DNA from 2 places in the Ureibacillus sp. FSL E2-3493 genome. Region 1 is predicted to be linked to the other one. Evidence: riboswitches for the same ligand, from Rfam matches in the RefSeq annotation. Region 1 holds a riboswitch; the other holds the start of a gene.
What was found. Region 1 has a riboswitch for S-adenosylmethionine ahead of MHH69_RS16270 (bifunctional homocysteine S-methyltransferase/methylenetetrahydrofolate reductase). Riboswitches for the same ligand answer to the same signal wherever they lie in the genome.
Positions count from the first base shown of each region.

Region 2: it holds a riboswitch for S-adenosylmethionine, as region 1 does, so the genes downstream of both, metK (methionine adenosyltransferase) here and MHH69_RS16270 (bifunctional homocysteine S-methyltransferase/methylenetetrahydrofolate reductase) in region 1, are expected to answer to the same signal.

Region 1 covers NZ_JBBOPK010000001.1:3,166,552-3,174,046, reverse strand. The annotation lists gene MHH69_RS16290 (alpha/beta hydrolase) at 1-57, opposite strand, end outside; gene MHH69_RS16285 (LysR family transcriptional regulator) at 251-1,135, shown strand; gene MHH69_RS16280 (tetratricopeptide repeat protein) at 1,177-2,049, shown strand; gene hemG (protoporphyrinogen oxidase) at 2,266-3,648, shown strand; SAM riboswitch class I at 3,730-3,830, shown strand; gene MHH69_RS16270 (bifunctional homocysteine S-methyltransferase/methylenetetrahydrofolate reductase) at 3,930-5,774, shown strand; gene metH (methionine synthase) at 5,767-7,495, shown strand, end outside.
Region 2 covers NZ_JBBOPK010000001.1:2,520,800-2,528,294, reverse strand. The annotation lists gene MHH69_RS12905 (NUDIX domain-containing protein) at 1-241, shown strand, start outside; gene MHH69_RS12900 (alpha/beta hydrolase family protein) at 225-1,004, shown strand; one part of gene MHH69_RS12895 (IS3 family transposase) at 1,062-2,008, opposite strand; one part of gene MHH69_RS12895 (IS3 family transposase) at 2,008-2,395, opposite strand; gene pckA (phosphoenolpyruvate carboxykinase (ATP)) at 2,523-4,109, opposite strand; SAM riboswitch class I at 4,310-4,425, shown strand; gene metK (methionine adenosyltransferase) at 4,897-6,093, shown strand; gene MHH69_RS12880 (gamma carbonic anhydrase) at 6,585-7,097, opposite strand; gene MHH69_RS12875 (alpha/beta hydrolase) at 7,219-7,495, shown strand, end outside.

The DNA of each region.
Region 1 (7,495 bases):
AAGAACGGCTCGATTACCTTTCTCAATCGTAAATGGTTTTGGAGGAATGATTTTCATTTTAATAGACTCCTTTAATATTTAGTTGTGACAAACATGAGAATTTTTTAGGCAAAGTGTTGTTTTTTTATTTAAAATTTGATATGCAAACTTGATGTTTAACATTATTATAGTGTTAACAATACATAAGTACAATTTATTGTTTTTATCATAATCATTCCAAATAGTTATCAATTAAAGAGAGGGATACGAAATGGAAATTCAGCAGCTCGAATATTTTAAAACAGTAGCAGAAATGCAACATATGACCCATGCGGCAGAAAAGTTAAATATATCACAACCTGCATTAAGTAAATCCATCTCAAATATTGAACAAGAAATTGGGGTACCTCTATTTGATCGGCAAGGCCGTTCAATTAATTTGAACCGTTACGGCAAGCTGTTTTTAAATAGTGTAGATATCATTTTAGAGGAGTTTGAAAAAGCAAAGGAAGAAATCGGTGGGTTAGTGATGCCCGGGTTTGGTGAAGTAGCCTTTGGATTTATTCATACCCTTGGAATGGAAGTTGTACCAGAATTAATGGCCCATGTTCCAGAAAGATATCCAAATATGAAATTTACCTTAACACAAGCTGCCTCCTATAATTTGTTAAAGTGGTTGGAGGAAGGTCAAATTGATTTATGTTTATCCCAACGAATTAGATCCAAGACGATCGAAATTGACTGGATTGAGCTATGGAGTGAGGAGCTATTTGTAATTGTTCCGAAAAATCATCGCTTTGCAAATCGAGAGTCCATTAAACTTGAAGAAATTAAAGATGAACCCTTTATTTCGATTAAACGGGGAAATGCTTTACGTCTAATTGTTGATAAGTTGTTTAAAGAAGCAGGGATTACAACAAACATTACCTTTGCAGCTGAGGAGATGCATACCGTTGCCGGGTTCGTTGGTGCTGGTTTAGGTGTTTCGTTAATTCCGAATGTGAAAGGATTAAATGACTATAATGTTTGCAAAATCCGTGTTAGTGAGCCGATATGTGAAAGGAAAATTGGTGTTTCATGGGCAGCTAATCGGTATTTGTCTCCTGCCGCAAATCAATTTAAAAATTACTTAGTCGAATATTTTAAAGAAAAGTAATGGGTATCCTATATTAAATCTATTTAAAGGTGTAGATCATAGTGGTTCATAATCGTGCAACGTTTGAGAAATTATTGAAAAATTATCCCGATTTATTTCACACAGATGAAATAGAAGATGCATTAAATTTATACGACCTTGCTTTAGGTGGGAATGTTCATGCAATGTTGGAGATTTCTAATATCTATCGTCATATAGAACAATTTAGTAGTTCAATCCATTGGTTAAATGAAGCAGCCAATTTAGGGGACTTACAAGCGATGTATGAGCTGGGAAATTGTTATTTTGAAGGATTAGGGGTGGAAGAAAATGTTCAGAAGGCATTCGAATATTATAAAAAAGCAGCTGAAGAAGGACACGCTCATGCTGCGAATAATTTGGCTGATATGTATTTAAACGGTGAAGGGGTTTCCGTGAACGAAAAAGAAGCTTTACACTGGTTTAAATTTGCAGCATCAAATCATGTAGTGGAAGCAATGTATACGCTTGGCATTATGTATGAGCAAGGGATTGGTGTAAAGATAGATGAGGAAAGTGCCTTTCAATTTTACTTAAAATCTGCTGATGGCGGTTATGAGGAAGCTCAATATCGCGTAGGGACAATATTTTTAGACGGATTACTTGGACAAGAAAAGGATGTGCTGCAAGCTTTACACTGGTTTGAACAAGCTGCCAAATCCCACCATATCGATTCGATTTATAATCTCGGCTTTTTATATGAAAATGGAATGGGAGTACCGAGGAATGGTAAAAAGGCACTTTATTATTATAAAAGAGCAGCGCTGCTTGGAGATTACCAAGCGAAATTAAATATCGCAAGTATTTATGAATTAGGTTTAGATGTTCCGAAGGATAAAAAAGAAGCGAGTAAATGGCGTAAAGCGGCAATGCATCAAATGGATATTTCGGAGTAAATAGAATAATGGAAAGAGATTTCTTTTTTGACCGGTCTTTATCAGCTAGCTATTCATCGAATGGGTTAAGGCAGTTCATATTGAAAGAAATCTCTTTTTTTATTGCAGACAATTTGTTCGTCTACCTTTGTTGTGCTAAATTTGTAGAGGAACTAAAACGTATGTAAAGATAAAGTTACTAATATAAATATTTTGAACGGTTAGGGAGTTGGCATGATGAAAACAGTTGTTGTAGTTGGAGGAGGAATAACAGGGTTATGTACGATGCACTATTTAATCCGCCAAGGGAAAGAAGAAGAGCGAGTACGTTACATTCTAGCTGAGAAAAACCCCTATTTAGGTGGCAAAATGCATAGTGTTGAGGAAAAAGGATTCATTATGGAAACAGGGGCAGATTCCATTGTTGCGCGGCATCCTAGTGTGCTTGAACTCATTTCCGATTTAGACTTTGAATCAGAGCTAGTATATAACGAAACGGGAATATCTTATATTCATACAAATAATGAATTACATGCTATACCGGCAGGATCTACCTTTGGAATTCCGATGAGTATCGAATCGTTACAGGCAAGTACGTTAATTTCTGAAGAAGGAAAAAAACGGGTTTTGGAAGATAGCGATATCCCAAATACAAGTTTCACGAAAGAAAGCTCCATTGGGGAGTTTTTAGAATACTTTTTAGGGAAAGAAATTGTCGAGAAGCAAATTGCTCCTGTACTTGCTGGAGTCTACTCGGGAGATTTATATCAATTATCCCTTGCTTCCACATTGCCCTACTTAGTGGATTATAAAAATGAGTACGGCAGTATTATGAAAGGGTTTGAAGCCCATAAAGAACAATTTGAAAAAGCGGCGAATAAAAAATTTATTTCCTTTAAAAATGGATTGTCCGCTCTCATCAATCGGTTAGAGGAAATGCTTCCACAAGTGGAATTTTATAAAAATACTGAAACGACAAGTGTATTGAAAAACGATAACGGATATGAAGTGGCATTTTCAAATGGTGAGATAATTCAAGCGGATGTCGTTGTATTAGCCGTACCGAATACAGTTGTAAAAAATGTGTTAAATGATCAAGAACTTGATGGACAACTAGAGAAGTTTACAAATGGTTCAGCTATTACAATGTATTTAGGATTTGATATTCCAGATTCAGTTCTCCCTGCAGATGGCACTGGATTTATCGTATCCCATAATAGTGATTTAGTTTGTAATGCTTCTACTTGGACGAGCCGTAAATGGAAGCATACATCGAAAAACGGTAATTTGCTTGTTCGACTTTTCTATAAAAATAATAATCCGAGATATGAAGAGTTAGCTTCTATGTCAGAAGAAGAGCTAACAAAAGTTGCATTAGAAGATGTCAGACTAAGCTTAAATATTGAAGAGCAACCAGTTGTGGTGAATATTAAAAAGTGGATTAATCAAATGCCGAAATATGATATTGCCCATAATGAAGCTTTGCAAGTTGTTGTAAATGAATTAAATCGAAAGTATCCAAATCTCTTTATTGCGGGATGCTCCTATTTTGGTGTAGGAATTGGTGCGTGTATTGAAAATGGTAAAAATACAGCACAAAAAGTGTTAGAAGTTTTATAATCATTGAATGGTTAAAAACGTATTGACGAAAACCTTTTTTCAAGATATTATACAATCTAATATTAAAAATTTTTAAATAATTTCTTATCAAGAGAAGCAGAGGGACTGGCCCAATGAAGCTTCAGCAACCAACTTTCAAGTAAGGTGCTAAATCCAGCAGGCGAAAAGCCGGAAGATAAGGAGGAAAATCATTGGATTATTAGCCTTCTTTTCATAAAGAAGGCTTTTTATTTTACGTAAATAAACTGAAATTTTAGAAAAATGAGAAGGGGATGGCGAAGATGAGGCTTCTTGATGCATTGAAGTCAAAGGTGTTAACAGCTGATGGAGCGATGGGGACACTTTTATATTCCTATGGTCTTGATAATTGTCATGAAGAAATGAATATTATTAGACCGGATGTGATTGAAAAAATTCATGGTGAATATATTGCAGCAGGTGCGGATGTTATTCAAACAAATACATATGGTGCCAATGCCATTAAACTAGCACGGTACGGACTAGAATCGAAAGTGGTAGAAATCAATGAGGCTGCCATTGCCCTAGCAAAAAAGGCAGCCAATGGCGGACAATTTGTCATCGGTTCAATCGGAGGGATTCGCGGTGTAAGAAAAAGCGATACAACCCTTGAAGAAATTTTAACGGCAATTCGTGAACAAGCGACTGTATTAATTGATGGTCAAATTGATGGTTTATTACTAGAGACATATTATGACTTCAAGGAACTTTCGGAAACAATCAAAATGCTTCGTTCCATTACCAATATGCCAATTATTGCGCAAGTTTCAATGCATGATCCTGGCGTTTTACAAAATGGTTTGAAATTAAATGTAGCCTTACAACAATTAGAAAAGATAGGAGCTGATATCGTCGGGGTGAATTGTCGATTAGGCCCTCATCACACGATTCAAGCCTTTGAAGGTGTAGAACTTCCAGAGAGGGCACTTTTATCCGCCTATCCCAATGCTTCATTGCTAGCTATCGAAGAAGGGAAAGTAATATACGAATCGGAAGCGGATTATTTTGCTCGAGCAGCAGTGCAACTACGCAACCAAGGTGTCCGTTTAATTGGCGGTTGTTGTGGTACGACACCAAAACATATTGAAGCGGCGAAAAAGTTGCTAGTAAACTTAAACCCGATCATTACAAAAGAAGCAAAGCCGATTCAAGAAATCGTCATTCAAGAGGCGGAACCAAGAAATGCAGAACCGTTACATGAAAAGGTAAAGCGTGAACGGTCGATCATTGTTGAACTTGATACACCGAGACATTTGGAAATCAATACTTTTGTGGAAGGGGCCAAGGCGCTCTATAACGAAGGGGCGGATATCATTATGATGGCCGATAATTCTTTAGCATCTCCTCGTGTTAGTAATATCGCAATGGGCTCTATATTAAAATTGCAACATAATATCCGAGTTATGCCACACATTACTTGTCGTGACCGTAACTTAATTGGATTACAATCCCACTTAATGGGACTAAATGCTGTTGGCCTACACGATGTTTTAGCGGTGACAGGGGATCCAACAAAGGTTGGGGATTTCCCTGGTGCTACTAGCGTCTATGATGTTTCATCCATGGAGTTAATCTCTCTAATAAAACAATTAAATGAAGGTATCTCCTTCTCTGGTAAAGTGTTGCGTAAAAAAGCGAATTTTTCCGTCGCAGCCGCCTTTAACCCAAATGTCCGGGTATTGGATAGAGCAGTTAGTAGGCTTGAGAAAAAAATTGAACACGGAGCAGATTATTTTATTTCTCAACCTGTCTATTCAAAGGAAAAAATTGAGGAAATTTACGAAGCAACGAAACATTTGGATACTCCTATTTATATTGGAATTATGCCATTAACAAGTTTTAGAAGCGCAGAATTTTTACACCATGAAGTGCCAGGAATTAAATTATCAGATGAAGTGTTAGAAAGAATGGAAGCTTGTGAAGGTGATAAAGTTCTAGAAGCTAAAGAAGGGGTAGCAATTGCTAGGGAATTACTTGATACAGCGGTTAGTCGTTTTAATGGAATTTATTTAATCACGCCATTTTTACGCTACGATTTAACAATTCAATTAATGCAATATATCAAACAACTTGATGAGCAAAACAAAGGAGTAAAAGTAAATGCTTAACCATCTGATTGAGGAACAATTGCAAAAACGAATATTAATTATCGATGGTGCAATGGGAACGATGTTACAACGAGAAAACTTATCAGCTGAAGACTTTGGTGGAGAAGTTTTAGAAGGTTGTAATGAAAATTTAGTTCTAACAAGGCCTGACGTCGTAAAAAATATTCACCTAGGTTATTTAAAAGCAGGTGCAGATATTATTTGTACAAATACATTTGGGGGAACGCCGCTTGTTTTAAACGAATACGGACTTGGTGAAAAGGCAGAAGAAATTAATAAACGAGCAGTTGAATTAGCGCTAGAAGCAGTTGAAGCATATTCTACTCCCGAATGGCCACGTTTTGTTGCGGGTGCGATTGGGCCGACTACGAAAACCCTTTCGGTAACAGGCGGCATTACTTTTGATGAGCTTTCGGAAAACTTTTATGTGCAAGCGAAAGCATTAATTGAAGCTGGGTGCCATTTACTTTTACTTGAAACAAGTCAAGATATGTTAAATGTAAAAGCTGCTTCTTTAGGAATCAATCAGGCATTTCGAGAAACGGAGAAAGAACTCCCGATTATGATATCAGCTACGATTGAGCCAATGGGTACAACATTAGCTGGTCAAACAATTGAAGCCTTTTATATTTCCATTGAACATATTAAACCTCTTTCAATCGGTTTAAACTGTGCGACAGGTCCGGAGTTTATGACAGATCATATTCGTTCATTAGCAGATTTATCAACAAGTTATATTAGTTGCTACCCTAATGCTGGGTTGCCTGATGAGGAAGGTCATTATCATGAGACACCTGAATCGTTATCGATAAAACTTCGAGGCTTTGCAGAAAAGGGATGGCTTAATTTAGTTGGTGGTTGTTGTGGTACTACTCCTGACCATATTCAAGCGATTCGCACAGCGGTTGAAGGATATGAGCCACGTCCATTACCTAAAAAAACGCATGGTCATGTTGTATCAGGTATTGAACCACTCCAATATGACGATTCTATGCGCCCGCTGTTTATCGGGGAGAGAACGAATGTCATCGGTTCTCGTAAATTTAAACGATTAATTATTGAAGGGAAATTTGAGGAAGCTGCTGAAATTGCCCGTGCACAGGTGAAAAATGGTGCTCATGTAATTGATGTTTGTTTAGCGAATCCAGACCGAGATGAATTAGAAGATATGCGTAATTTTATGGAAGAGGTTGTAAAAAAGGTAAAGGTCCCTTTAGTGATCGACTCCACAGATGAACACGTAATAGAAGAAGCTTTGAAATATTCCCAAGGGAAAGCCATTATTAACTCGATTAACTTGGAAGACGGGGAAGAACGTTTCGACGCCGTCATGCCAATTGTGAAAAAATATGGTGCATCCGTTGTTGTCGGAACGATTGATGAAAAGGGGATGGCAGTCGATCGCCATCGTAAATTAGAAGTGGCCGCTCGTTCCTATCAATTATTAACTGAAAAATGGGGGCTTGCTCCTGAAGATATTATTTTTGACCCGTTAGTATTCCCAGTCGGTACAGGTGATGAACAATATATTGGTGCTGCTGAGGAAACAATAGAAGGAATCCGCTTAATAAAAGAAAACTATCCTAATACATTAACGGTATTAGGGGTAAGTAACGTATCCTTTGGGTTACCTCCAGTAGGAAGAGAAGTATTAAATGCAGTGTTTTTATATCATTGTACACAAGCCGGTTTAGACTACGCCATTGTAAACACGGAAAAAT
Region 2 (7,495 bases), 650 kb from region 1:
TATTTCAGATTTAAAATGGTTTGCTTATTATGTTGTCCATGATAAAGTCCCATTTTGCAAAGCCGTTTTTACTGGAAAAGTCGAAAGAATTGATGAATTTGTGGAAGAGTATGAGACGTTAGGAATGACGTGGCTTACTACAGAAGAATTAATAAACCATCCCCATTTAAGTTTTTACATGAAGGATAGGGGAATGAAAAAGATGTTACAGGAAGTGAAGCATCATGAAAGACAATGGTAGTATCGAATCAATTCGAAGTTATCCTTCACCAAATCCTAATGTCGTATTAAAAGAAATTATATATTGGTCCCAAGGCCTTCGAGTAAAAGGTTTATTAGCAAAACCCGTCCACGAGGATGATTGTGAAGCATTACTATATTTGCGCGGAGGTTTACAGTCAATCGGTATGGTACGTCCATCCCGGATAGCCCAATTTGCAAGTCAAGGATTTATTGTATTTGCTCCTTATTACCGGGGGAACCGTGGTGGAGAAGGAAGAGACGAAATGGCAGGGGACGACCGTTTTGATGCGATCCATAGTGTAGAAGTTTTAAAGCAATTTGTTGAGAAAAAAGACGTGCATTTATTCGGCTTTTCCCGTGGTGGTTTAATGGCTTTATGGACGGCGATTTTGCGAAACGATATTAAATCGGTTGTAACGTGGGCTGGTGTATCCAATGTTACTTCCATGTATATGGAACGAGTTGATATGCGAAGAACTTTGAAAAGAATTATTGGAGGTTCTCCTAATAAAGAACAGGAGAAATATGATGAACGAACGCCTATTTTTAAAGTGAATGACATTCATGCTCCGGTTTTAATTATTCATGGAACAGAGGATGAGAATGTAAGTATTCATCAAGCCTATGAATTGGAACAAGCATTAATAAAAGAAAATAAGCAAGTTGAAACTTGGTATTCTTCCGGGTTATCCCATCATTATCCACCCCAATTAAACAGACAGACAGTAAAGGCTCTTTGTGAATGGATGAAATTAAAATAAAAAGGGACGTCTAAATTAAAGTGTACCCTTTGTAAAGGACATTTTTAAAAAAGGCTTTTAAGCAACTTGAAGAAGATGGTGACTGTATTGTGCAGGCGTCATCTTTTTTAAGTTCCATTGACCTCGGTAATGATTGTAATAAGTCATATAACTCTTAATCTCTCTTTTTACTTCTTCTAATGTTTCACACGATTTAAAGTCTGTTTCATCTTTAAAATGACCAAAAAACGATTCTTGTGGGGCATTATCCCAACAGTTTCCACGACGTGACATAGATTGCTCTAGTCCCATTTTCTTTACCATCTTTTGAAATTGGGGGCTGGTATAGTGGAACCCTTGATCAGAGTGAATGAATGCGCCATCGGCCAATTTTATCCCATTCTTTTTCAACATCTTTAATGTATTTAATGCAATATCTAGTGTAATTTTATCCGATGTCTCATATGCTAAAATTTCATTGGTTTCGGCATCTTTTATAGCGGATAAGTAGGCACGTTTTCCTTTTCCATAACTCAAATATGTAATGTCTGTTAATAATACTTTTCTAGCGATTCCTTGCTTAAATTTACGGTTTAATAGATTTGGTAAAGTTCTATGTTCTTTCGTTGCTTTGGCCATTCTTCGATATGGATTTGCTTTTCGAATGGGGCAGATGATTTGAAACTTTTTCATGATACGACGAATTCGCTTTAGGTTATATGTAATTTGATACTGATTTTCTAACGTCATTTTAATTTGACGTGCACCTTTCTTACGACCACGGAAATTGAACGCTTTTAAAATGATTTCTTTGACTGTCTCATCTGCCTGATCACTAGCTTGTCTACTAAGTTGTGCTTCTTCTGAAAAATAACGATAGTAGCCCGATCGAGAGACTCCAACTAATTTACAAAGGTAGCTTACCATTCTTTTTAAGCGGTGTTTTTCTATCACATACTGGATCAACTGAAATTTTTGTTCCGCTGTTAATTTCTCTTTTTCTTTATCAACAACCTTTCTGCTAAATCGATCTTTTTTAGTAGTTCATTTTCTGCACGTAATAATGCATTTTGCGCCTCTAACCTTGCGTACTTTTCTTCTATACTTAATTCTCGCTCAAGTGGACGTCCTGAAGAGTGTTTACGTGTATCCACAAGCCCAGCTACACCATTCTTTTGATAAGCAGCACGCCATCGCTCTAAAGCAGACTTTGCACGTTTTTTACCTACGATATCAATATCAAATCCTGCATCTTCAAAAATTTGAAGTGGAAATTTCCCTTCCTCATATTCTTTAATGGCTCTTGCTTTAAATTCATCTGTATATGTTATTGCTTTTTCACTCACTGCTTTTACATAAGGATGTTTCTTGAGTAATTTCTGTTCTTGATCTGTAAATAACTTTTTCGACATGTTCTTCCGCTCCATCAACCATTTATTTTATTTCATTATAAATAAAAGTACCCTATAAGAGAGACCTTTTTTCAAGTGTCTTTCTTATAGGGTACATTTTAAATTTAGACGTCCTTTTTATTATGGATTAAGCTAAAGGGCCACCTTTTTTCAAAATATCTTCAGAAACGTTTGTGAACTTTTTGAAGTTTTCTTTAAATAAGTCTGCTAAATAAGCTGCTTTTTTATCATAAGCTTCTTTATCTGCCCAAGCTTCACGAGGATTTAAAACTTCGCTTGGTACACCTTCTACGGCAGTCGGGATATGTAATCCAAAGATTGCATCTTGTGTAGTCTCAACATTATTAAGTTTTCCATCAATAGCAGCACGAACCATTGTACGTGTATAGGAAAGCTTCATACGGTTTCCAACACCATACTCTCCACCAGTCCAACCAGTGTTTACTAAGAATACTTGAGAACCGTGTTCATCAATTTTTTGACCTAACATTTCAGCATAACGAGTTGCTGGAAGTGGTAAAAATGGTGAACCGAAGCATGTAGAGAATACTGGCTCAGGAGATGTTACGCCACGTTCTGTACCTGCTAATTTTGAAGTAAATCCACTTAAGAAGTGGTACATTGCTTGCTCTTTCGTTAATTTGCTGATTGGAGGTAATACTCCGAAAGCATCAGCTGTTAAAAATACGATTGTTTTCGGATGTCCTGCAACGGAAGGTGTAACAATGTTATCGATAAAATGAATCGGATAAGCAGCACGAGTATTTTCCGTTAATGTTACATCATCATAATCAGGAATACGAGTTTCTGGGTCAATTACAACATTTTCTAAAACGGAACCAAAGCGGATTGCGTTATAAATTTCCGGTTCTTTTTCAGCGGAAAGGTTAACCGTTTTTGCATAACAACCACCTTCGATGTTAAATACGCCATTGTCTGACCATCCATGTTCATCGTCACCAATTAACTTGCGATTGCTATCAGCAGATAAAGTTGTTTTACCTGTACCAGATAAACCGAAGAATAACGCTACATCACCAGCTTCACCAACGTTTGCTGAACAGTGCATTGACAGGATATCACGTTCTGGTAATAGGTAGTTCATAATACCGAAAATAGATTTTTTCATTTCACCAGCGTACTCAGTACCACCAATTAAAATGACTTTCTTTTCTAAAGATACAATAATGAATGTTTCGGAAGTAGTACCATCTACTGCTGGATCTGCCTTAAAGGTAGGAGCTGAAACAATTGTAAATTCAGCCACATGAGAAGCTAACTCATCTTTTGTTGGACGGATGAATAATTGATGACAGAATAGATTGTGCCATGCATATTCATTAATTACTTGGATTGGAAGTTGTGATTCTTTATCAGCTCCTGCAAACCCTTTGAATACAAATAGCTCATCTTTTTCTTTTAAATAGTTTACAACTTTAACGTAAAGGTTATCAAACACTTCAGCAGAAATCGGACGGTTTACATTACCCCAGTCGATTTTGTCTTTTGTGCTTTCTTCTTCTACAATATATTTATCTTTAGGAGAACGGCCAGTATATTTACCTGTTTCAGCACGTAAAGCGCCATCTACAGTTAATGTTGCCTCTCCACGTTCGGTAGCTTTTTCCACTAATTGTGGTACTGAAAGTTGAACATTTATATTTTCTCCGTTTAATAATTCCTTCAGTTCATTTGCAATTTCTACTGAATTCATCGATTTAATACCATCCTTTTTTAAGAATTCCCACTTGCATTGGGAGGGTTGATTAATTTCAAAAATAGTATAACACATTGATTTAAATAATCTATACTAATTCCTGAAAATTATTTTATAATTTTAAAACATTTCATGATTTAGGTAAAATCCATTGACAATTAAAGTTACTTTACGTAAGATGTTGTGTTGAACGGATACTCTTATCCCGAGCTGGTGGAGGGTCAAGGCCCTATGAAGCCCGGCAACCTGCATTTTCATTTTATAATGCGATGGTGCCAACCTGATGCAAGGGGATACCCTTGAACGATAAGAGTGAAAGGTAATGTAATGAAACGACAATTCCTTTTACTCATGCAAAAGTACTTGAGTAGAGGAATTTTTTTTTTCAATTTAGAACACAATGAAAAGGATAGTTTAACTACCTATTTTATATGTGCCTTTCTAAATCCATGTATCAAATTACGAATAAGTGAATTTCACTTGCCATAACTTTTGATGCCACTCGATAAAAACTAGATTTCAAAAATGTTCTACAATACATTTTATACGAAATCTAACACAAAAGGTAGCTAAAAATTGTTCAGAACATGTTTTTGTACATATTTCATTATACAATTACTGTCCTTTTTAACTATCTTTAAAAAGATGGAAAATTTAAGCTAAACAAAAAATATCATTGTGACGGCTTGAAGTACTAATCTTTATAAGTGGGCTAAACATGGGTAATAGAGTACCGTATCAACAACGAGGAAAGAGTCTCGCTATAAACTTAGGAGGAAATCAAATGACAAACCGTCGACTGTTTACATCAGAAAGTGTAACAGAAGGGCATCCGGATAAAATTTGTGATCAAATTTCCGATGCTATTTTAGATGCAATCATTTCTGAAGACCCAAATGCACGGGTAGCTTGCGAAACAACGGTAACAACTGGATTAGTGTTAGTTGCCGGGGAAATTACAACATCTACATATGTTGATATTCAAAGTGTTGTTCGCAATACTGTTGCGGAAATTGGCTATACACGTGGGAAATATGGATTCGATGCAGAAAATTTAGCAGTATTAACTGCTATCGGAGAACAATCTCCTGATATTGCGTTAGGTGTAGATCAAGCTTTAGAAGCACGTGAAGGATCTATGACTGATGAAGATATCGAAGCAATTGGTGCTGGTGACCAAGGTTTAATGTTTGGATTTGCATGTAACGAAACGCCAGAATTAATGCCATTACCAATAAGCTTAGCTCATAAATTAGCTCGCCGTTTAACGGAAGTTCGGAAATCAAAGGAAATTCCATATTTACGTCCCGATGGTAAAACTCAAGTTACAGTAGAATACGATGAAAACAATCATCCAGTTCGGATTGATACGATTGTTATTTCTACTCAACATGATGAAGATGTAACATTGGAACAAATTCAACAAGACTTAAAAGAAAAAGTAATTAATGAAGTTGTTCCTTCTGATTTAATCGACTATGAAACAAAATACTTCATTAACCCGACAGGACGTTTTGTTATCGGTGGTCCTAAAGGGGATGCTGGTTTAACAGGACGTAAAATTATTGTCGATACGTATGGTGGTTATGCTCGTCACGGTGGCGGGGCATTCTCAGGTAAGGATCCTACGAAAGTAGACCGTTCTGCCGCATATGCTGCAAGATATGTAGCGAAAAATATCGTAGCAGCTGGTCTTGCAGAGCGTGCTGAAGTTCAATTAGCATATGCCATCGGTGTAGCTCGACCTGTTTCAATATCAGTGGATACGTTTGGTACAGGTAAAGTAGAAGAAAATAAATTAGTAGAATGGGTAAGTGAATTGTTTGATCTACGCCCAGCTGGCATTATTAAAATGCTTGATCTACGTCGTCCAATGTATAAACAAACGGCTACTTATGGTCATTTTGGTCGCACAGATTTAGATGTCCCATGGGAAAACACTGATATCGCTCAAAAATTAAGAGAAAAGGCCGGACTTTAATTTTCTACATGAAAGAAAATTAGGCTGATTCATAGATAACAAGAAAAAATCTGCGAGATTTCTAAGGTGGTTTTTCCCACTTCAATAGAAATTAAGCAGATTTTTTTTTATTTCGGAATGAATATGTAAAAGAAAAATTAATGGAAGAAAAATTTAAATAATGTTTTAAGCATCCTTTTTACAATAGATAAAATGTATAAAACAATTAAGGAAAAAGCGAATATAAAAACATACAGAAGGATTTTTTGAAAAAACAAAATTAGTTGGTCGCTCCCTATTTCATCTAATGCAATCGATATGATGAGGGGAGTTAAAAATACGATGACCGGTGCAGTAAAAATAATAAGGCTGATTAGTAACCATTCAGATCCCTTTATAAGACGTATTACGAAGCACCCCTTCTTTATTTATATGAACAAAAAATAGAGGTAATACTTCGAAGATTTTAATAAAAAGAGTGTAACATGAAAGTTTACACTCACTTAAGAACATTATTTTTGAATTGATTTGTAGTATTGTCCCTTTTCAACGTATTCTCGGATAATGCGGTCCATATCTTCTCTATCTTCTGGGGTAACCATACGAACTACTTTTGCTGGTCTACCCATTGCTAAAGAATTAGGTGGAATTTTTTTACCCGGTGGTACTAAACTACCAGAACCGATAAATGCACCCTCTCCTATCTCAGCACCGTCTAATATAATGGACCCCATCCCAATTAATGCTCGTTTACGAATCACGCAGCTATGTAATGTTACTTGGTGGCCAATTGTTACTTCGTCTTCTATGATTAAAGGATTGTTCGGGCTTTGATGCAAACAACTTAAATCTTGAATGCTACAGCGTTTCCCGATTATAGTAGCTGATACATCCCCACGAATTACCGTATTAAACCAAATGGACGTCTCTTCACCAATTGTGACATCACCAGTAATTACGGCATTATCGGCAATAAATACAGATGGGTCTATTTTAGGATTTTTATTTTTAAATGGATAAATCATCGAAAAATACCTCGTTTCTAAGTATGATATATTATTATCGTATCAAATAAATAAAAGTATGGAAAATAATAATTGGTATATATATCCACAACTGAATAAGTAATGGGCAGGAGGGTGCGTTATGTGGAAATGGGAAGCAGATGGACAAGCAAAGGCAGTAGTCGTTATCATACATAGCGTTTTTGAACATCATCGTTGGTATGCTTGGTTAATTGAAAAACTTCGCTTAGAAGGTTATCACATTGTTATGGGAGATTTGCCAGGCCATGGCGAACATTTAAAATATTCAAAGGTTCATGACGAAACGATTGAAGAGTATTTAGATTATATTAAAAAGTTAATGGAAAGTGCTTTAACATATCAGTTGCCGGTTTTTATTATTGGTCATGGATTAGGTG